Regions from separate parts of the Micromonospora sp. CNZ322 genome, predicted to be linked through region 1. Evidence: riboswitches for the same ligand, from Rfam matches in the RefSeq annotation. Region 1 holds a riboswitch; each other region holds the start of a gene.

The links. Region 1 has a riboswitch for cobalamin ahead of cobN (cobaltochelatase subunit CobN). Riboswitches for the same ligand answer to the same signal wherever they lie in the genome.
Region 2: another riboswitch for cobalamin. It lies ahead of FB453_RS25615 (acyl-CoA thioesterase); the one in region 1 lies ahead of cobN (cobaltochelatase subunit CobN).
Region 3: another riboswitch for cobalamin. It lies ahead of FB453_RS15015 (CbtB domain-containing protein); the one in region 1 lies ahead of cobN (cobaltochelatase subunit CobN).
Region 4: another riboswitch for cobalamin. It lies ahead of FB453_RS14975 (ribonucleoside-diphosphate reductase subunit alpha); the one in region 1 lies ahead of cobN (cobaltochelatase subunit CobN).

Annotation. Positions count from the first base shown of each region.
Region 1 is NZ_VITD01000002.1:530,391-535,394, forward strand. Features, by position in the region: gene cobN (cobaltochelatase subunit CobN) at 1-3,104, opposite strand, end outside; cobalamin riboswitch at 3,363-3,539, opposite strand; gene FB453_RS07515 (hypothetical protein) at 3,892-4,227, opposite strand; gene FB453_RS07520 (RNA polymerase sigma factor) at 4,355-4,936, shown strand; gene FB453_RS07525 (hypothetical protein) at 4,929-5,004, shown strand, end outside.
Region 2 is NZ_VITD01000012.1:195,881-200,884, forward strand. Features, by position in the region: gene FB453_RS25610 (copper resistance protein CopC) at 1-2,047, opposite strand, end outside; cobalamin riboswitch at 2,179-2,392, shown strand; gene FB453_RS25615 (acyl-CoA thioesterase) at 2,590-3,036, shown strand; gene FB453_RS25620 (zinc-dependent alcohol dehydrogenase family protein) at 3,145-4,137, shown strand; gene FB453_RS25625 (DUF6924 domain-containing protein) at 4,686-5,004, shown strand, end outside.
Region 3 is NZ_VITD01000005.1:223,283-228,286, forward strand. Features, by position in the region: gene FB453_RS15000 (ABC transporter substrate-binding protein) at 1-516, opposite strand, end outside; gene FB453_RS15005 (ABC transporter permease) at 557-1,564, opposite strand; gene FB453_RS15010 (amidohydrolase family protein) at 1,885-2,763, opposite strand; cobalamin riboswitch at 3,036-3,180, shown strand; gene FB453_RS15015 (CbtB domain-containing protein) at 3,273-3,419, shown strand; gene FB453_RS15020 (CbtA family protein) at 3,410-4,180, shown strand; gene FB453_RS15025 (histidine phosphatase family protein) at 4,177-4,773, shown strand; gene FB453_RS15030 (MFS transporter) at 4,853-5,004, opposite strand, start outside.
Region 4 is NZ_VITD01000005.1:215,348-220,351, forward strand. Features, by position in the region: gene FB453_RS14970 (ribonucleotide-diphosphate reductase subunit beta) at 1-205, opposite strand, end outside; gene FB453_RS14975 (ribonucleoside-diphosphate reductase subunit alpha) at 262-2,583, opposite strand; cobalamin riboswitch at 2,776-2,992, opposite strand; gene FB453_RS14980 (enolase C-terminal domain-like protein) at 3,423-4,820, shown strand; gene FB453_RS14985 (FadR/GntR family transcriptional regulator) at 4,832-5,004, shown strand, end outside.

The DNA of each region.
Region 1 (5,004 bases):
GCGCGCGCCTCCCGCCCGTCCAGGCCCCGGCCGTACGCGTATCCGCCCCACACCGCGTACACCTCGGCCAGGTCGGCGTCGCTGCGCCAGGTCCGGGCGTCGATCAGGGGCAGCAGCCCAGCGCCGTACGCGCCGGGCTTGGAGCCGAAGATCCGGGCGGTGGCCCGCCGCTCGTCGCCGTGCTCGGCGAGGTCGGCGGCGACGTGCGCCCGCAGGTAGTTCTCCTCGGCCGGTTCGTCCAGGGCGGCGACCCGCCGGACGGCGTCGTCGAGCAGCGCCACCACGTGCGGAAACGCGTCGCGGAAGAACCCTGAGATGCGCACTGTGACGTCGACGCGCGGGCGGCCCAGCTCGGCGGTCGGCACCACCTCGATGCCGGTCACCCGCCGGGACCGGTCGTCCCAGACCGGCCGGCAGCCCAGCAGCGCGAGCACCTCGGCGATGTCGTCGCCCTGGGTCCGCATCGCGCTGGTGCCCCACACTGTCAACCCCACCGAGCGGGGGTACGCCCCGGTGTCGGCGAGGTGCCGGGCCAGCAGCGAGTCGGCGAGGGCCACCCCGACGTCCCAGGCGTTGCGGCTGGGGATGGCCTTCGGGTCGACGGAGTAGAAGTTGCGGCCGGTGGGCAGCACGTTGACAAGGCCGCGGGTGGGTGAGCCGGACGGGCCGGGCGGCACGAACCTCCCGTCCAGCGCCCCGAGTGTGTTGGTCAGCTCGTCGGTGGTCCGGTCCAGTCGGGGCACCAGCTCGGTGGCGGCGAAGTGCAGGACCGCGGCGACGTCCGGGATCGACCGACCGGTCACCTCGGTCACCACGGCGTCAACCGTGTCCACTGCCCAGTCCAGGGTCTCCATGCCCACGACCAGCCGCCGCGCGAGGGCCTCGATGAGGTCGATCGCGTCGGCGGCGGTGCCGGCCGGCCCGTCCACCACGTCGGTCAGCGCCGCAGGCAGTGCCAGTCGCTGTCCCGGCGACGCGAGCAGCTCCTGCTCGTCGAGGGAGTACGCGACGGCGAGGGCCTGTCGCAGGCCGGGCAGGGCCCGGGCGCCGCCCCAGATCTGTGGTGCGCGCAGCACCGCCAGGACCAGGTTGACCCGGGGCTCACCGGTGGGCGCGTCGGCGAGGATGTGCAGCCCGTCGCGGATCTGCACATCCTTGACCTCGCACAGGTACCCGTCGAGGTGCAGCACGAAGTCGTCGAAGTCGTCCGCGTCGGGCATCGCCTCGGCGTGCAGGTCGTGGTGCAGCTCGGCGGCGCGCACCAGGTCCCAGATCTGGGCCCGTACGGTGGGCACCTTGGCCGGATCGAGGGCCTGCACTGTCGCGTACTCGTCGAGCAGTTGTTCCAGTTTGGCCAGGTCGCCGTAGGTCTCGGCGCGGGCCATCGGCGGGACCAGGTGGTCGACGACCACGGCGTGCGCCCGCCGCTTGGCCTGGGTGCCCTCGCCGGGGTCGTTGACGATGAACGGGTACACCAGCGGCAGGTCGCCGAGGACCGCGTCGGGCGCGCAGTCCTCGGCCAGGCCGAGGCCCTTGCCGGGCAGCCACTCCAGGGTGCCGTGCTTACCGAGGTGCACCACGGCGTCCGCGCCGAAGCCGCCGTCCGCGACCGGTGCGGTCAGCCAGCGGTACGCGGCCAGGTAGTGGTGGCTGGGCGGCAGGTCCGGGTCGTGGTAGATGGCGATCGGGTTCTCCCCGAAACCGCGGGGCGGCTGGATCAGCAGCACCACGTTGCCGAAGCGCAGCCCCGCGAGCACGATGTCGCCGCCCTCGGTGTACAGCTCGCCCGGCGGCTCACCCCAGTGCTCCCGCATCCGCCCGCGCAGCTCGGCCGGGACCTCGTCGAACCAGCGCCGGTACGTCGGTCCCGGTATCCGGGCCTCGGCGGCGGCCAACTGTTCCGGGGTGAGCCACTCCACGTCGTGACCACCGGCGGCGATCAGCGCGTGGATCAGCGCGTCGCCGTCGTCGGGCGGTGGCGCGTCACCCAGGTCGTAGCCGGCCTCAACCAGCGCGGCGAACAGCCGGACCGCCGAGGCCGGGGTGTCCAACCCGACGGCGTTGCCGACCCGGGAGTGCTTGGTGGGGTACGAGCTGAGCACCACGGCGACCCGCTTGTCGGCGTGCGGCACGTACCGCAGCCGGGCGTGGCGCACCGCGAGCCCGGCGACCCGGGCGGCCCGCTCGGGATCGGCGGCGTAGACCGAGAGCCCGTCGGCGTCGATCTGCTTGAACGAGAACGGCACGGTGACGATCCGGCCGTCGAACTCGGGGATGGCCACCTGCATGGCGGCATCCAGAGGGGACAGGCCGGCGTCGCTGTCGGCCCACTGCGCGCGGGTGCTGGTGAGGCAGAGCGCCTGGATGACCGGCACGTCCAGGGCGGCCAGCGCACCGACGTCCCAGGCGTCCTCGTCGCCGCCACCGGAGGCGTCCGCGGCGACCGCGCCGCCGGCCGCGAGCACCGTGACCAGCAGCGCGTCACAGCGGGCGAAGAGTCCGAGTGGGCCGGCGCCCGCGGTCAGCCCGCGCAGCGAGCCGCAGAAGATCGGCAGCGGGTTGCCGCCCGCTTTGCGGACCGCGTCCGCGAGCACGTCGACGAAGTCGGTGTTGCCGGCGAGGGCGTGCGCCCGGTAGAAGACGATCCCCACCGTGGGCCGATCCGGGTCGGCGGGGTGTTCGCCGTGCACGCCGTACGCCGGGGTGGGCGCGGGTGCGGCGAACCCCTCCCCGGTGAGCAGCACCGTGTCGGAGAGGAACCGGGCCAACTGCCCCAGGTTGTCCGGACCGCCCTCCACCAGGTACGCCAGCGACTGGGTGACCACCCCGGACGGCACTGTGGAGATGGCCATCAGCTCCGCGTCGGGCAGCGCCTCGCCGCCGAGCACGACCGTCGGCACGCCGGTGGCGAGCACCGCGGCGAGGCCGTCCGGCCACGCCTGCCGACCGCCGAGCAGGCGTACGACGACGAGGGCGACCCCGTCGAGCAGGGCGGGCACCTCGTCGGCGGCGACCCGCGCGGGGTTGGCGAGCCGGTAGTCGGCGCCGCTGGCGCGGGCGGCCAGCAGGTCGGTGTCGGCGGTGGACAGCAGCAGGATGCGCACGGCAGGCTCCGGAAAGTGACGCCCTGGGCCCTCACGGGGGCGACCGGGGCGATTCGGGTGGGTACGGCGTCAGCCGGTACGACGGCCCGAGCGAACGGCACACCGACGCATGGGTCGGGGCCGGTCAGCGCCGGGCGATCAGCTCAGCGGTGCCGGTGGCCGGTGTCCTTGGAATGCGCTGCCTGGAGCGCAATACGACGACAATCGTCGATGAATGAGACGCCGTGCGTCATCGGGTCCTCCTCGGGTGTCCACGCCCTGGGGTACGTCCCGACGGCCGAAGTATCCTGGCTTCCGGATCGACGCTCTCCCCCGGCCTTCCAACCGCAGACACACGGCCGTGACTCACGAGGGGGGATCGCTCCCCGGTGACAGTGGCGGGACCGCGTCGGATTCGCACCGACTTCCTTCACTGCCGTCAGGCCGCGAATGCTGCCACACCGCCGCGCCGCCGGTCAACGCGGACCCCACCACCATCCGACCACGCCCACCACATTGACCTGCGAAAATATCGGCGTGCGGGTGATGCCTCTCGCCGCAACGGCGGCTGGGCGGACTGATTGACCGGCCTCGCGGAGTGGCCCGTGGCCGGGGGCGGAGTGTTCACGCGGCCCCTTTGGAGCTGATGTCGTAGACGATTCAGCCGCCTCGGCTTCCGGTCCGCGTCTCGGCTTCAGGTCCGGACGTACGGCGATGTCGCCAACGATTCAGCTCTAAAGGCGCCGAACGACACACGCCCGGGACCGAACACGCCACGCGCGACGACCGACACCGCTCGACGCCCCGATCAGCGGGCGTGGCGTTCCGGGTGGGCCCGGCTCCAGGTCCGCATCCGCTCCGGGTAGCCGGTGCGCGCCGCCTCGTACAGCGGCACCGCGTGCTTGCGGGCGATGCCCCCGGCCGCGCGGGGCGTTCCGGTACGGCGGCGGATCCACTCGCCGTCGTGGGCGATCGCCACCACAGTGGTGTCCGTCGCCGTCGTCTCCGGTTCCAGGTAGAACTCCACCCCGCGCCGAGTGGCCACGAACGCCTCCAGCGCCGCGAGGTCGTCGCGGGTCGCCTCCCGGTCCAGCTTCGTCGGGGTCGCCTCGGCACCCCGTGACCGGCGGTTGAACCAGCTCATGCCCCGCCCCTCTCCTCGACGTCCCTCCAGTGCAGCACCGGTTCCTGGCAATACGCTGCACGCCGGATGGGAGAGAGCTGACCTGCGTCGGGAAATCCTGTGGAACCCGCGGCGGGTGGGCGGTGTCATGAGTGTGATCCGAACGGAGGCTCCCCTGGACGACGAGGCGCTCGTCACCCGCGCTCGGGCAGGTGACCTGGAGGCGTACAACCTCCTGGTCGCCCGGCACACCGCGTCCGCGTACCGGACCGCGGTGCTGCTCGGCGCGGGCTCGGACTCCGAGGACGTCATCCAGGAGGCGTTCGTGAAGGCGTACCGGAAGCTGTCCCGTTACCGGGGTGACGCGTCCTTCCGGTCGTGGCTGCTCGCCATCGTCGCGAACGAGACCCGCAACCTGCACCGCTCCCGTGGCCGGCGCGACGGGCTCGTCCTGCGGGCGGCGGCAGCGGACCCGACGTCCGAGATCGCCGAGGACGACGCGGTCGGCGCGGTCCTCGCCGGGGAGCGCCGGGCGTCGCTGGTGCAGGCCCTGCGACAGTTGCCGGTACGGGACCGTGAGGTGATCGTCTGCCGGTTCTTCCTCGATCTCACCGAGGAGGAGACGGTGGCGGCTCTGGGTTGGCCCCGAGGCACTGTGAAGTCGCGGACGTCCCGGGCGCTGGCGAAGCTTCGCGGCCTGCTCGACCGTGAGGAGGTCCGGCATGGGTGACCTCGAACGGGAACTGCGCGACCTGTCCGCCTGGCTGGACACCCCCGATCCGCCCGACGTGACCGCCC
Region 2 (5,004 bases), on a different contig from region 1:
AGGGAACGTTGATCGTGAACTCCCCGGTGTGCACAGTGCCGGCGACCTGGAAGTCGAAGAAGGCCCGGTACCGGCCCGAACTCGGCGCGGTCAGCCAGAACTTGACCGTCCCGTCGACCAGCTCCTGCTCGGGGTGGACGTGCACGTAGCCGAGATCACCCTCACGAACGACGACCAGGTGCCCGTACGCGCCCAGGTATCGCTTCAACTGCGCCGGGACCGTCGGGTCGGCGCTGACCTGGAAGTGGATCGGCGCCGTCACCCCCACCGTCGGGGAGCCGGTCATCGACACCGTGTACGGGCCAGCCGTCGCCTGCGCCTGAGCGGGCGGCAGCGCGGTCGGGCTGTGCGCGCCGGGCACCGTGTGGTCGACGCCCAGCACGAGAGGCTGCTGCTTGCCGTCGGCCGCGGTGACGGAGAAGTCGGCGAAGACGCGGTAGCCGCCGGGTCGGGCCAGCGTCAGGGGGACGCTCCAGGTGCCGTCGGGTGCCATCGTCGGGTGCAGGTGCTGGTAGCCGGACAGGTCGCGGCCCACCACGATCAGGTGCAACGGCTTGTCGTGGACGACAGCGAAGCGGGTCGCCGCCTGCCGGTCGGTCCCGACGATGCGGAACCGGTAGTCCGCGCGTACACCAGGCGGTTGGGACCGCTCCAGCGGTTGCAGGGTGTACCCGCCGGCGCTGACCGTCGTCCCGGTCGCCAGCGTCGCGCCCGTCGCGTCGTCACCCCGATGCGTGTGCGGCCCCGTACCGGCCGGGTGTTGGTGCCCGTCGGTCGCCGAGCCCACCTGGCCCGAGTCGGGCGGTCCACCGGCTGACGGTCGTGCGTTGCCGGTCGCCGGGCTCTCGTCGGCGGTGCCGATACGGGCCAACCCGAACCCGGCCAACAGGGCCACCACCAGACCACCGACGAACAGCGCCAGGTGGGTGTTGCTCAACCGGGACCCAGGCGTCGCGGCGGCCAGGTCCGTGTCGGGCCGTGGTCCGGAGTCGACCGCCGGCTCGCCGTCCGTGCTGGCGAGGGCCTTGGTCACCTGATCGGTGGGCGTCGGATCGACAGCAACGCCCGTGCGGGCCGTGACGACCGTGTTGCCCTTGCGCTCCGCCGGCACGGTGGCGGGCCGCTGCTTGTCGCTCGCGGTACGCGCGACGACGCCGCTCGCCGCGCCGACCTTGCCCCCGCCGGTCTTGCCCTCGCCGACCTTGCCGCCGACGGTATTGCCAGTGCCGGTCCTGTTCATGGCACGGGCGCCACCGCCGCGTCGACCGGAGGTCGCCGCCGAGGTACGGCCCCGGCCGGTGGGTGTGCCGCCGGATCGGCGACGCCAGACGACGAACCCCGCCATCGCTCCGACCGCCGCGACCGCCGCCGCCCAGCCGGCCCAGGCCGGTGCCCCAGGACCGCTCTCCTCGGTCGACCCGGTCGGCGGGGCCGCCGCAGCCGGCGGGGTCGACGGATCGTCCGCGGTGGTCGGCACCGCCGAGGCCTGCCCGGACGTGTTGTGCTGCTCGGTGGCGGCCACCAGCGCCGGGTCCGGTTGGGTCGACGGCGGGCTCCATCCCTTCGGCGCTGCCGTCACCCGCCCGTCGTAGCGGAAGGTCAGGGTGCCCCGCACGGTGTCGCCGTCCGAGGCGACCGACAGGTAGCTCACCGAGTACTGACCCTTGGCGGGCAGGTGGGCGACGGACACCACCGCGGGGAACCCCGTGGTGTACTCGCGTGGCTCGAACTGTCCGTTGACCAGGAAGTACTCGCGCACCGGCTTGTCCAGCGGCTTCGGCTCCCCCTGCGACCAGCCGTTGTCGACACGGGTGCCGCCCGGGGCGGTGATCGTGAAGAACGCGTTGGCGGCAGCCTTCTCGGTGAAGTAAAGCTGCACCGACGTCAACGGCTCGCGCACTGTGGCGCCGCTCGCCGGTGTGGACATGGCCAAGGTCCCGTGAGCTGCGGCGGGTTGGGCGGACGCGAGGAGGGCGACCGCCGAGGCGAGGAGGAGTGCGAGGAGGCCCGAGACCACCCGCCCGCAAGTCTGGGGGAGACGACGCATCTGGATATCCTCACCCTCGCGAGACTTTTTTCAAGAGGTGGCGATCTTCTTCCTCAGACGACAAAAGTTGACGATGAGGCCATCCGCCGCCCCGGCGGGACGCCCCGGGTGGACACATTCCCTGGCCAGCTATGCTCGCCGGCGGCGCTGGTTCGCCCCGTCGTGACCGGCTGGGCGTCGTAAGAGGGAACCCGGTGGAAATCCGGGGCTGCCCCGCAGCGGTGAGTGGGAACGACCGCCGTCATCAGCACTGGGCCAGTGGCCTGGGAAGCGACGGCCAGTAGGGGACCGGCGCGACCGGTCAGGCCCGCGAGTCCGAAGACCTGCCGGCACCGCGTACACAACCGTGTGCGCTGCCGTCGGCCTCGCGGGTGGGCTGAGCGGGTGACGGGTCGTGCGTGTGGCGCACGGCCAGGTCCTCGTCAGCGTGTGTCCGCGACCCGGCGGTGTGGTTTCCCGAGGGACGGACTACCGCTGTGCACGACACCACCACGATCGCCGGCCGAGCGCCGTCGGCGTCGCACCTGACCCTTTCGCAGATCATGGACCAGCACCACACCAACCTGATGGGTACGGTGCACGGCGGCCGGATCCTCAACCTCATCGACTCCGTCGCCGGTGTGGTCGCCGCCCGGCACTCCGACGGACCGGCGGTGACCGCCGCCATCGACGAGACGGCGTTCCTCCGCGCGGTGCGCGTCGGTGACGTCGTGCACGTCGACGCCCGGATCACCTGGGCCGGCCGCAGCTCGATGGAGGTGGCGGTCAAGGTGACCGCCGACCGGTGGGACCGGGCGGTGCCGCCCACCGACGTGGCAACCGCCCACCTGGTCATGGTCGCCATCGACGACGACGGCCAGCCTCGTACCGTGCCGCCGCTGCTGCCGGAGACCGATGGGGACCGGCGACGGTACCGGGAGGCGGAGATCCGCCGGAAGCACCGACTGGCGCTGCGGCGGGCGCTCCTCGACGGTGCCGAAGACGACTGACCCGTGCGCGGTCCGCCCGTGGCGGCGCTGGCGCGGTCCGAGGAACCCGCCCCGCCGCCTATCCGGTCGGATAGCGTCCACGTGAAGCCTCGATCACGGAGAGTGTGGATGGTTATGCGCGCTGCGGTGCTGCGGGAGTTCGACGTTCCGCTGACGGTCGAGGAAATCGGCGATCCCACCCCCGGGCCCGGCCAGGTGCTGGTGCGGATCGTCGCCAGCGGGGTCAACCCGCTCGACACGAAGATCCAGGCTGGAAAGGCCGCGCACGCGCGGGTCGAGCTGCCCGCGGTGCTCGGCCTGGACCTTGCCGGCGTCGTCGCGGCGGTCGGCGCGGACGTGACCGGATTCGAGCCGGGAGACGAGGTGTACGGGCTGTGCGGGGGCGTGGGCGACCTCCAGGGTTCGCTTGCCGAGTACGCCGCAGTAGACGCCCGGCTGCTGGCCCGCAAGCCGAACACCCTCTCGATGCGGGAGGCCGCCGCGCTGCCACTGGCGGCGATCACCTCCTGGGAGGGGCTCGTCGACCGGGCCGGGGTCCGCGCCGGGCAGAAGGTGCTGGTGCACGGCGGTGCCGGCGGTGTCGGATACGTGGGCGTGCAACTGGCCCAGGCGCGGGGCGCCGAGGCGTACGCCACGGGCGGGCCGGCGAGCATGCGGGTGATCGAGAGCCTGGGCGCCGTGCCGATCGACTACACCACGAGCACTGTCGAGGAGTACGTCGAGAGGTACACCGGCGGCGAGGGGTTCGACATCGTCATGGACAACGTCGGCGGCGCGACGCTCGACGCCTCGTTCGCGGCGGTGCGCACCTACCACGGGCACGTCGTCAGCGCGCTGGGCTGGGGCTCACACTCGCTCGCCCCGCTGTCGTTCCGAGGCGCGACCTACTCCGGCGTGTTCACGTTGCTGCCGATGCTCACCGGGCGGGGCCGCGAACACCACGGCGACATCCTGCGCGAGATCGCGGCGCTGGCCGACGCCGGCGCGCTGCGCCCCCGACTGGACGGGCGCAGGTTCACGCTCGACACGGTCATGGACGCCCACCACCTGGTCGCCGGCGGCACCGCCGAGGGCAAGGTCGTCGTGGACGTCGCCGGTTGAGCCGAGCCGTTCGTTTCCGCAGAGTGCTCTTCGGTTCTACGCAGCGGTCGACAAGGTTCTATGTGGCCTGGCAGGGGAGTGTGCGCAGGTCAAGGCGGTAAGGAGCTGTTGGTGGGCCTGGCCTTGTAACTGGGAGCAGATTGGGTGCAGGTTGGCGAAGCGGTCTCCGCGCCCGAAGTGCCCACCGACGCCGGAGAGAGACGATGGCTGTGATTTGTGGTGATGCGGTGGAGCGGTGCGGCGTGACCTCCCAGTAGAGGTCGAAGTGGTCAGGCGTCCTGCTGCCGGGATGGCTGGTGCCGGCCGGCGTCTCGGGCCGCCTAACGCCATGCCTGTAGGTGTGCTGTAGGTCGATGTGAAGCGTTGTGGGGGGCTTGCTGGGGTCGGCCGCGGTTCCGTCATTTGAGACTCCGATCCCACGGTCAACGCCCTGGCCAGGCGCTTCGGGGTGGAGACCTCTTCGGCGGCACCGAAGATGTCAGCCATGGTGCTCCCGGCCGTCAGTTGGGTGACGTCCGCTCAGCTGCCGGTGGCCTATCCTCCCGTGCGTGGATGAGCGCATGTGGCACCAGAGTTCCGACGTATCCCTTGTCATCCGTACCGATTTTGCCCATCCACAGGAATGGACAGCGATTCAGGCGGCGATCGCTGAACCGCAGACAGAAGACGGGTTCACCGCTTTCGTTGCATTCGTCGATGATCGTGCGTTCGAGGGGATCACGCCGTCGCAGCTCCTGGAGGTGGTGCCCGCGGATTTCAATCATGCCGTTGCCTTCCTCGTCGACACGAAGGCGCTGACCCACCCTGATCGGCCGATCCTGGTAGTCAACCTCTACGACTACGTGGAAGATCTAGAGGACCAGGGCA
Region 3 (5,004 bases), on a different contig from region 1:
GGCGAGCAGCTTCGCCGCCTCGGTCGCCGACGCGCGGTTGTCGGTGGCGAAGAGGGGCACGTTCGACGGCTGCGGGCTGGTGCCGGAGTCGATCATGGCGACCGGGATGTTGGCGCTGAGTGCCTTGTCGGTCGCCGGCGCCAGCGCGCTGGAGTCGGTCGCCGCGTAGACGATGCCGTCGACCTTCTTGGTGACGAAGTTCTGGATCAGGTTGACCTGGCCCTCGACGTCGGTCTCGGTGGTCACCCCGTCCCACTGGACGGTGACGTTCCCGGCGCGCTGCGCGGCGCACTCGGCGCCCGCCTTGACCGTGTTCCAGTAGTCGGCCCCGACCGCCTTGGGTACGACGGCGAGCTTCAACGGGCCGCTCGCGTCCTTGGTCGCGCCGTCGCCGCCGTCACGGACCTCGACCCCGCCGCAGGCGCTGAGCAGGGCGGTCGCCGCGGCCGCGGCCAGGATCGCCTGCGCGCGCAGGAGTCGTCCTCGCGTCCGCCGGCTGGTGGTGGTGTGTGCCATGGTGTGTGTCCTTCCTCGTTCGGACTCTCGGAATGGCATATCAACCCCGTGATTCCAGCCGCCGGCGGCGGTACTGGTCGAAGTAGACGGCGGCCCAGATGATCACGCCGACGATCACCTGCTGGTAGTGGATGCTGATGTCGAGCAGGACGGCGCCGTTGCGGACCAGGGCGATGAGGAACGCGCCGATGATGGTTCCGACGATCCGGCCCTGCCCGCCGAACAGGCTGGCTCCGCCGATGACGGCGGCGGCGATGACGTCGAGTTCCAGCGAGATCCCGTAGTTGGGCTGGCCGGAGTTGACCCGGGACGCGGCGATCATGCCGCCCAGCCCGACCAGCACGCCGGCCAGCACGTACACCCCGGTCAGGTGCCGTCCGACCCGGATTCCGGAGCGGCGGGCCGCCTCCAGATTGGAGCCCATCGCGTAGGTGTACTGACCGAAGCGGGTCTGGGAGAGCAGGAAGGCGACACCGACGGCGACCAGGACGGTGATCACCACGGCGAACGGAATGCCGAGGATCTGCCCGTTGCCGAGCAGTTGGAAGGACCGGGGAAGGCCGTAGACGCCGACCGCTCCGGTGATGATGAAGACCAGGCCGCGACCCACGGACATCGTCCCCAACGTCGCGATGAACGGCGGAATCCGGGCAACCGTCACCAGCAGGCCGTTCAACAGCCCGGCCAGTGCGCCGACGCCGATCGCGACCGCCGTCGCCGCCCAGAGTGAGAAGCCGAGGTCGCGCACGACCATCGCGCCCAACACGCCGGCGAGCGCGGCGACGGACCCCACGGACAGGTCGATGCCCTTCGTAATGATGACCATCGTCTGGGCCGTGGCGATGATGGCGATCACCGCCGTCTGGGCGCCGATGTTGAAGAGGTTGTCCGCTGTCAGGAAGTAGGGACTCGCGAAGGTCAAGGCGATGAACAGGACGACCAGCGCGGTCGCGGCGGTGAACTCGGAGACGGCGTGGGAGATCCGTTCCCGGAACCAGTCGCTGAGTTCGCCGCGCTGCGTGCCGGCGGTTGCCTCGGCGCTACTCATCGTCGGACCTGACCTCCCCAAGCGCGGCGCCGGCGTCCGACGGGGACCCGCCGACGAGCCGAACGCCTGTGAGCGACCGACCCCGCTCGGACGGTGGTGCGGCTAGATGGCCACACACCCCTTGGGGATAGGTCGGATGTTTCCCACGATCAGGCGTTACCTTGCCACGCATTCACGTATGTTGCCAAGGTCTTGCAAGCATGTTTTGCCATCGTTACTTGCACCCCCGAAGGCATACGTCCGACCACATCGACATCGCTGCCGCCGTCAGCGTGTTATCGATAACATGCTATGTCCCCAGTTGGGAAGGCGCTGCCCTCTCAGGACGGGGCCAGCCGGTAGACCCGGCTGGCGGTCTGGCGCCAGATCGCGGCCCGCTCGTCGTCCGACAGCGGGTCCAGCAGGTCACCGAGGACGGTGACCCAGCGGGTGTACGAGGTGGCGAGCAGGCACACCGGCCAGTCCGAGCCGAACATCAGCCGATCCGGGCCGAACACGTCCAGGGCGTGCTCGACTGCGGGCCGCAGGTCGGCTGTCGTCCAGGACTGGCCGTCCACCTCGGTCACCAGGCCGGAGAGCTTCGCCGTCGTGTTGGGCTCGGCCGCTAGCGCCAGCAGGTCGCGCTGCCAGTCACCGAGATCGGCGCGCCCGAGCGGGGGCTTGCCGAGGTGGTCCAGGACGAACCGCACCTGGGGCAGGTCGCGGACGAGCCGGGCGGCCGCCGGCAGCTGATGATGGCGCACCAGGAGGTCGAAGGCGAGGCCGGCGGCACCGACCGCGGCGATGCCGTGCCGCACGTCGGCGCGGTCGAGATAGGTCGGGTCGGGTTCGGACTGGACCAGGTGGCGGATCCCGACCAGCCGTTCGCCGCCGCGGGCCCTGCGTAGTCGGGCGAGGCGACGGTCGACATCGGCGGCGGTGAGGTCGACCCAGCCGACGACCCCGGCGATGAGGGGGTCGTCGGCCGCGATGCCGAGCAGCTCGGGCGTCTCCGACCGAACGGCGACGGACTGGACGACCACGGTCTGGGTGACCCCGGCGGCCCGGGTCGCCGGGGCGAGCTCGACCGGCGTGAAGTCGTCGTCGATCGCGGCCATGGTGTGCGGGTCGATCCAGGGCTGTGGGTGCCGCGCCCGGACCCAGAGGTGATGATGCGCGTCGACGATGCCCTGTCGTCGCGCAACCTCGCCGGTCGTCACCGGCCCCGTCCTGTGTGTTCGTCCACTCTGCACCCCGCCCCGCCGCTGATCGAAACCCTCCGGGTCGACCCGGAGCCACAGAGCCGATCTGGCAGGTTGACCATGTTAGCGGTAACAGAGTGTTCACGAGTCGCGGAACGCGCGCTACGACCGGCTTGCGGCAGTGTCGCCTTTTGGTCTGACGAATCCGCCGGCACCCTGCGGCTCGGTCGGCTCGTTGACCGACCGGTGGGTGCCGCGTTCGGTGCCCGGGGTCCGGGTTGACCGCCCGAGGCGGCACCGCTACCGTCGACCCACTATCTGCGGCGACGCGAGGGAAGCCGGTGTGAATCCGGCGCGGTCGCGCCACTGTGAGCGGTCCCCAACCACAACTGGGGGCCGCGAGCCAGGACGCTCGGTCGTCCGCAGCCTTGCGATGGGGACGCGTCATCCCTGGGGAGGTTCGTGTATTCATGTCTAGCTCCGCTTCCAGCCAGCCGGTAATGCATCCCGCTGGCAGTGTCCGTCTAATGTGGACGGTTCTGGCGACCGTTGCCGTGCTCACCCTGCTGGCGTACCTCGTCGCCTTCGACCAGGGGGCGGTGTCGCGCAGCGGCATGTACCTGCACGAGCTGATGCACGACGGCCGGCACCTGCTGGGCGTCCCGTGCCACTGAACACCACCGCCGCTCCCCCGTTCCTCGCCGTCCTCGTCCGCGGGCTGCTGGCCGGCCTGATCGCCGGCCTGCTGGCCGGGGCGTTCGCGTACGTCGCTGGCGAACCGCACGTCGAGGCAGCCATCGCCATCGAGGAGGCGGCGACGCACGGTGAGCCCGCCGCCGGTGCGCACGATCACGAGGACGCCCTGGTCGGCCGGACGGGTCAGCGCGGCGGTCTGTTCCTGGCCACCGGCCTGTTCGGGGCCGCGATGGGTGGCCTGCTGGCCACGGCGTACGTCCTGCTGTCCCGGCGGCGTCGCGGCGACGACGACGGGCGGGCGGGTCTGCTGCTGGCCGGCGCGGCGCTGCTCGGCGCGGTGATCGTGCCGTTCGTCAAGTACCCGGCGAACCCGCCGGCGGTCGGCGACCCGGCCACCATCAACCAACGGACCGTCACCTACCTGTTGATGGTGGTGCTCGGGCTGGTGGCCGTGTGGGCCGGCTCGCTGGGCTACCGGTCGGTCGGTGCCCAGGCGCCGACGTGGCTGCGCGCCGCCGGGGCCACGGGCGGGTTCCTGCTGGTCACGGCAGTGTCGTACGTGGTGATGCCGTCCTTCCAGGAGGTTCCGGCGGACTTCCCGGCGACCCTGCTGTGGAGTTTCCGACTGGCCTCGCTCGGCACCCAGGTCGTGCTCTGGACCGGCATCGGCCTGCTGTTCGCGGCCCTGATGCACCACGAGCGGCGTCACCGGGCCGGCACCGCACTGCCGAGCACGTGACCGGCACCAGCCTTCGGCTGGTCGCCCACGGTCACACCGCCGCTCTGCGCCGGGCCCGCTTCGGCGGCGCCGACGACGGCCTGGACGAGGGTGGCCTGCGTGCCGCACTCGCCCAGGCCCAGGCGGGCGCAGACCGGCGCGGGCCCCTCGGCGTCAACGCCACCTGCCTGTCCAGCCCCGCGGTGGCCGCCCGACAGACCGCCGACGCCTTCGGCCTGCTGCCGACGATCGAGACCGCGTTGGCCGACTGTGACTACGGGGACTGGTCCGGACGGTCGCTGGAGGAGATCGCTGAATCGCAGCCGCAGGCGCTGCACGACTGGCTGTCCGCACCGGAGTCTGCGCCGCACGGCGGTGAGTCCGTCACGGCCGTGCGGGATCGGGTCGGCGGCTGGCTGGACGAGCAGCAGGAAGCCGGTGGACGCGTCATCGCGGTCACCCACCCACTGGTGATCCGGGTCGCGGTGGTGCACGCCCTCGGTCTTCCGATGGCGACGTACCGGCAGGTGGACGTGGAGCCCCTGGCCGTCGTCCGGCTCACCAGCCGGGGTGCGCGCTGGCAGCTCCGCCTCAGCGCACCGCGAGCAGGTTGAGGTCGAACCGAACGGCGCAGGCCGTGGCCACCAGGAGTGGACACGGCCTGCGCTCGTTCGGCGACTGTCAGCCGCCTGCTCAGTGGTGCCGGTGGGGCAGGTGCAGCTCGACCGGCTCGGGCGGAAGGTCGTCGACACCGGCGGCGACGGCCTGTTCGTGACGGCGACGCGCCGAGGGCAGGGCGAGTGCCGCGAAGACGGCCAGGACCGCGACGCCCGCGCACACCCAGA
Region 4 (5,004 bases), on a different contig from region 1:
TCGTGTCACCGGTGGCGAAGAACGCCACCAGGCGGCTGACCAGGTGCCGTTCGGCCGGCGACAGCTTGTCCAGGTCGGCGAGGTCGGCGTGCAGGTCGACCTCCTCGACCGTCCAGGTGTTGCGGATCGCGTCGCGGAACCGGTCGAAGAAGTGCGGGTAGCGCATCGGGCGGAGAGTCAGGTCCATCCCGGGGTCGAGCAGCATGTGCGTGGTCCTCGTGTCGGCGGTGGTGGCGTCGGTGGTGGCGCTGTCGGCGGGAGTCACTGGCAGGCCTCGCACGACTCGGGGTTCTCCAGCGAGCAGGCCAGCGCCTCCGCGTCAACCGCGACGGCGGGCGCGACAGCGCTGACGGTGGCCTGCTGGATCCGCGTCGCGGGGCGCGAGCGCAGGTAGTAGGTGGTCTTCAGCCCGACCTTCCAGGCGTACAGGTACATCGAGGAGAGCTTGCCGATGGTCGGCGCGGCCAGGAACAGGTTCAGCGACTGGGACTGGTCGATGAACGGGGCGCGGGCGGCGGCCAGGTCGATCAGCGCCCGCTGCGGCAGCTCCCACGCGGTGCGGAACAGCTCCCGTACGCCGGCCGGCAGCTCGGCGATGTCCTGCACCGAACCCTCCGCCCGCTTGATCGCCGAACGGATCCGCTCGGTCCACAGACCGCGGGCCTTCAGCTCGCGTACCAGAGCGGTGTTGACCTGGAGGAACTCCCCCGACAGAGTCTCGCGCTTGAACAGGTTGGACACCTGCGGCTCGATGCACTCGTAGCACCCGGCGATCGAGGCGATGGTCGCTGTCGGCGCGACCGCCACGAGCAGCGAGTTGCGCAGCCCGTACGCCTCGACCCGCTCGCGCAGCGCGTCCCACCGCGCGGTCTGCGTACCCTCGACACCCCACAGGTCGGGCTGGAGCTGGCCCCGCGCGGCCCGGGTCTGCGGATACGCCGGATGCGCGCCGAAGTCGCGCGCCAGGTCGGCGGAGGTCTCCAGTGCGGTCAGGTACAGCTCCTCGCTGATCAGGGTGGACAGCTCCCGCGCGGCCGGCGAGTCGAACGGCAGCCGCAGCGCGAAGAAGACGTCCTGGAGGCCCATCAGCCCGAGTCCGACCGGCCGCCAGCGGGGGTTGCTCGCCGCCGCCTGCGCGGTCGGGTAGTAGTTGATGTCGATGACCCGGTCGAGGAAGGTCACCGCGGTCCGCACCGTGGCGCGTAGTCGCTCCCAGTCGATGCCGCCGTCGGTGAGATGGGCGGCGAGGTTCACCGAGCCGAGGTTGCACACGGCGGTCTCGGTGTCACTGGACACCTCGACGATCTCGGTGCAGAGGTTCGACAGATGCACCACGTTGCCGGGCTCGGCGGTCTGGTTGCAGAGCCGGTTGGCGGCGTCCTTGAAGGTCATCCAGCCGTTGCCGGTCTGGGCGAGGGTCCGCATCATCTTCCCGTACAGCTCCCGTGCCGGGACCTGTCGTACGTAGCGACAGTGCGCCTCGGCCTCCCGGTACGCGGCGTCGAACCGCTCCCCCCACAGGTCGGGCAGCTCGGGCACCTCGTGCGGGTCGAACAGCGACCACAGCTCGTCGGCCTCGACCCGGCGCATGAACTCGTCCGGGATCCAGTTGGCCAGGTTGAGGTTGTGGGTACGTCGGGCGTCCTCGCCGGTGTTGTCCCGCAGTTGCAGGAACTCCTCGATGTCCGGGTGCCACGGCTCCAGATAGACGCAGGCCGCGCCCTTGCGCCGGCCACCCTGGTTCACCGCGGCGACGCTCGCGTCCAGCGTGCGCAGCCACGGCACGATCCCGTTGGACTGCCCGTTCGTGCCCCGGATCAGCGCGCCCCGGGAGCGGACCCGGGAGTACGCGATGCCGATGCCACCGGCGAACTTGGACAGGTTGGCGACCTGGGCGTACCGCTGGTAGATCGAGTCCAGCTCGTCGAGCGGGGAGTCGACCAGGTAGCAGGAGGACATCTGGGTGTGCCGGGTGCCGGAGTTGAACAAGGTCGGTGAGCTGGGCAGGTAGGCCAGGCTGGACATCAGCCGGTAGAAGTCGACCGCCTCGTCGGCCGTCCGGGACAGACCGCAGGCCACCCGCAGCAGCCAGTACTGGGGGGTCTCCAGCACCAGTCGGCTGGTGGGGTGGCGCAGCAGGTAGCGGTCGTACACGGTGCGCAGGCCGAAGTACTCGAACCGGCGGTCGCCGTCCGGGTCGATGGCGTGGTCGAGGGTCGCGGCGTGCGCGGCGACGAACGCGGCGGTGTCGTCACCGATCAGGCCCTCGGCGTGGCCGACCCGGATCGCCGCGCTGAACGAGGTGATGCCCTGTCGACGCACCTCCTTGTCGACGTAACCGGCCAGCAGCCGCGCGGCGAGGCGCGAGTACTGCGGCTCCTCACCGATCATCTCGGCCGCGGTCTGGATGGACAGCCGGTCCAGTTCGGCAGTGGTCGCGCCGTCGTAGAGGCCGCTGATGGTACGGGTGGCCACCCGCATCGGGTCGACGTCGGTCAGGTCGTCGGCCCACCGTTCAACCGCTCGGACGATCTTGTTCACGTCCACGGGTTCGGTGCCGCCGTCGCGCTTGCGGACCTGCATCGGCGTCCGCCGCACTGTCGCGTCGCCGCTGGTCGGGACTACCTCGGTGACTGTCACCACTCGCTCCTCGGAGTTCGAGACCTGGTGGCCCGGACGCGAGGGGACAGACACCAACGGACGCCACGCCAGCCCGGCGTGGGTCAGGGGGCGTCAGCCGTCCCACGCGGCCTCGGACCGCCGCCCACCCGGGTACGGGTACGCGGCGCGCTGGCAGGTCTTCGGACTCGCGGGCACGACCGGTGTCGCCGGTCTCCTACTGGCCGTCGCTTCCCAGGCCGATTGGTGGCCCAGTGCTGTTGACGGCGGTCGTTCCCACTCACCGCTGCGGGACAGTCCCGGATTTCCACCGGGTTCCCTGTTGCCTCGACCACCCCGGATGAGCGGCCGAACCAGCTGCGCTCGACACCATATATAGGGACGCAGCCGTTGTCACACCCCACATGTCGTTCTCGGGCGTGTCGGTGCCGACTCGGTGACCACCGTCACCACCCCGGCCGGCCACGCCAGGCCGACCGACGCCCGGCACCGGAGACGGGCTCTTCGGGCGGGTGTCGACAGTCGACAGAGATTTGACGTATCGAGACCAGGGTGGCGCAGGCCGCACTCATACGCCACCGTCAATGCCCCGTGATGGGATGGAACATCCAATCTCCACGGACCGCCACTCCCGCCACCTTCACCCGTCAACCGGCATGATGGGCGGCAAGGCGGATCAGCACGGCGAGGCAAACATCATATGTCTGCGGGCCTGCGATGATCGACATCGTTGACGCGCCGGAGCGGCCCTCCGTATACTCCCAGTGATCATCTGATCTTTAGCCTAGCCGGGCGAGGAGCGCATGCCGCAGATCACCGCCGTCACCGTCGAAGACGTCCGCTTCCCCACCTCCCTGACCGCTGACGGGTCAGACGCCATGAACAAGGACGGCGACTACTCGGCGGCCTACGTCGTCCTGCACACCGACGGCGTCGACGGCGTGGGCGCGCCACTCGCAGGGCACGGCCTGACCTTCACCATCGGTCGAGGCAACGACATCGTCGCGGCGGCGGCGGTCCACCAGGCACAGCTCCTGGTGGGCCTGGACGTGGCGACGATGGCAGCGGACATGGGCGCGGTCTACCGCCTCCTCACCTCCGACTCGCAACTGCGCTGGCTCGGCCCCGAGAAGGGCGTCGTCCACCTGTCCCTGGCCGCCGTGCTGAACGCATCGTGGGACCTGGTCGCCCGGCTCGCCGACAAGCCGCTGTGGCGGCTGCTCGTCGACATGTCCCCCGAGCAACTCGTCGACATCGCGGACCTGCGCTACCTCTCCGACGCGCTGACCCGCGACGAGGCACTGGCCATCCTGCGGGCCAAGGAGGGCACGAAGGCCGCCCGCCTCGCCGAGCTCGACCGGACCGGCTACCCCGCCTACACCACATCCGCGGGTTGGCTCGGCTACGGCGACGACAAGCTGCGCCGGCTCTGTCAGGAAGCGGTGGACACCGGCTACGGCTACGTCAAGCTCAAGGTGGGCGCCAACCTCGACGACGACATCCGCCGATGCGCGATCGCGCGCGAGATCCTCGGGCCGGATCGCAACCTGATGATCGACGCCAACCAGGTGTGGGACGTCGGTCAGGCCATCGAGTGGGTCACCGCCCTCGCCCAGTTCACGCCACTGTGGATCGAGGAGCCGACCAGCCCCGACGACATCCTGGGCCACGCGGCCGTCCGCCGCGCCGTCGCGCCGATCGGCGTCGCCACCGGCGAACACTGCCACAACCGGGTGATGTTCAAGCAGCTGTTCCAGGCCGAGGCCATCGACTTCTGCCAGCTCGACACCGGCAGGTTGGCCAGCATCAACGAGATCGTCGCCGTGCTGCTGCTCGCCGCGAAGTTCGACGTCCCGGTGTGCCCGCACGCCGGCGGTGTCGGGCTGTGCGAGATGGTCCAACACGTGTCGGTGCTCGACTACGTCGCGATCTCGGGGGACCTCACCAACCGGGTCACCGAGTTCGTCGACCACCTGCACGAGCACTTCACCGATCCCTGCATCATCCGGGACACCGGTTCCGGCAGCGGATACGTCCTGCCCAGCCAGCCCGGCTACTCCACCCGGATGCGTCAGGAGTCGGTGGCGCTCTACCGGTTTCCCGACGGCCACTACTGGGCGGCGACAGACCCGACTACCGTGTCATCTCCGGAGGCGGCGTACGTGATCGCGGGTGGGAAGGCCACCCCCGCCGGCCGCTAGGGGGGTCGGTCATGTCTCGCACTGACGAAGTGGTCAACGGCATCAAGCGGATGATCCTCGAAGGGCAGTTCAGGCCCGGGGACCGGCTGCCCATCGAGAAGGACCTCGCCGAGCAGCTCGGTGTCTCGCGGGGGTCCCTGCGCGAGGGGATGTCGGCCCTGTCGATCCTCGGCATCGTCAACAT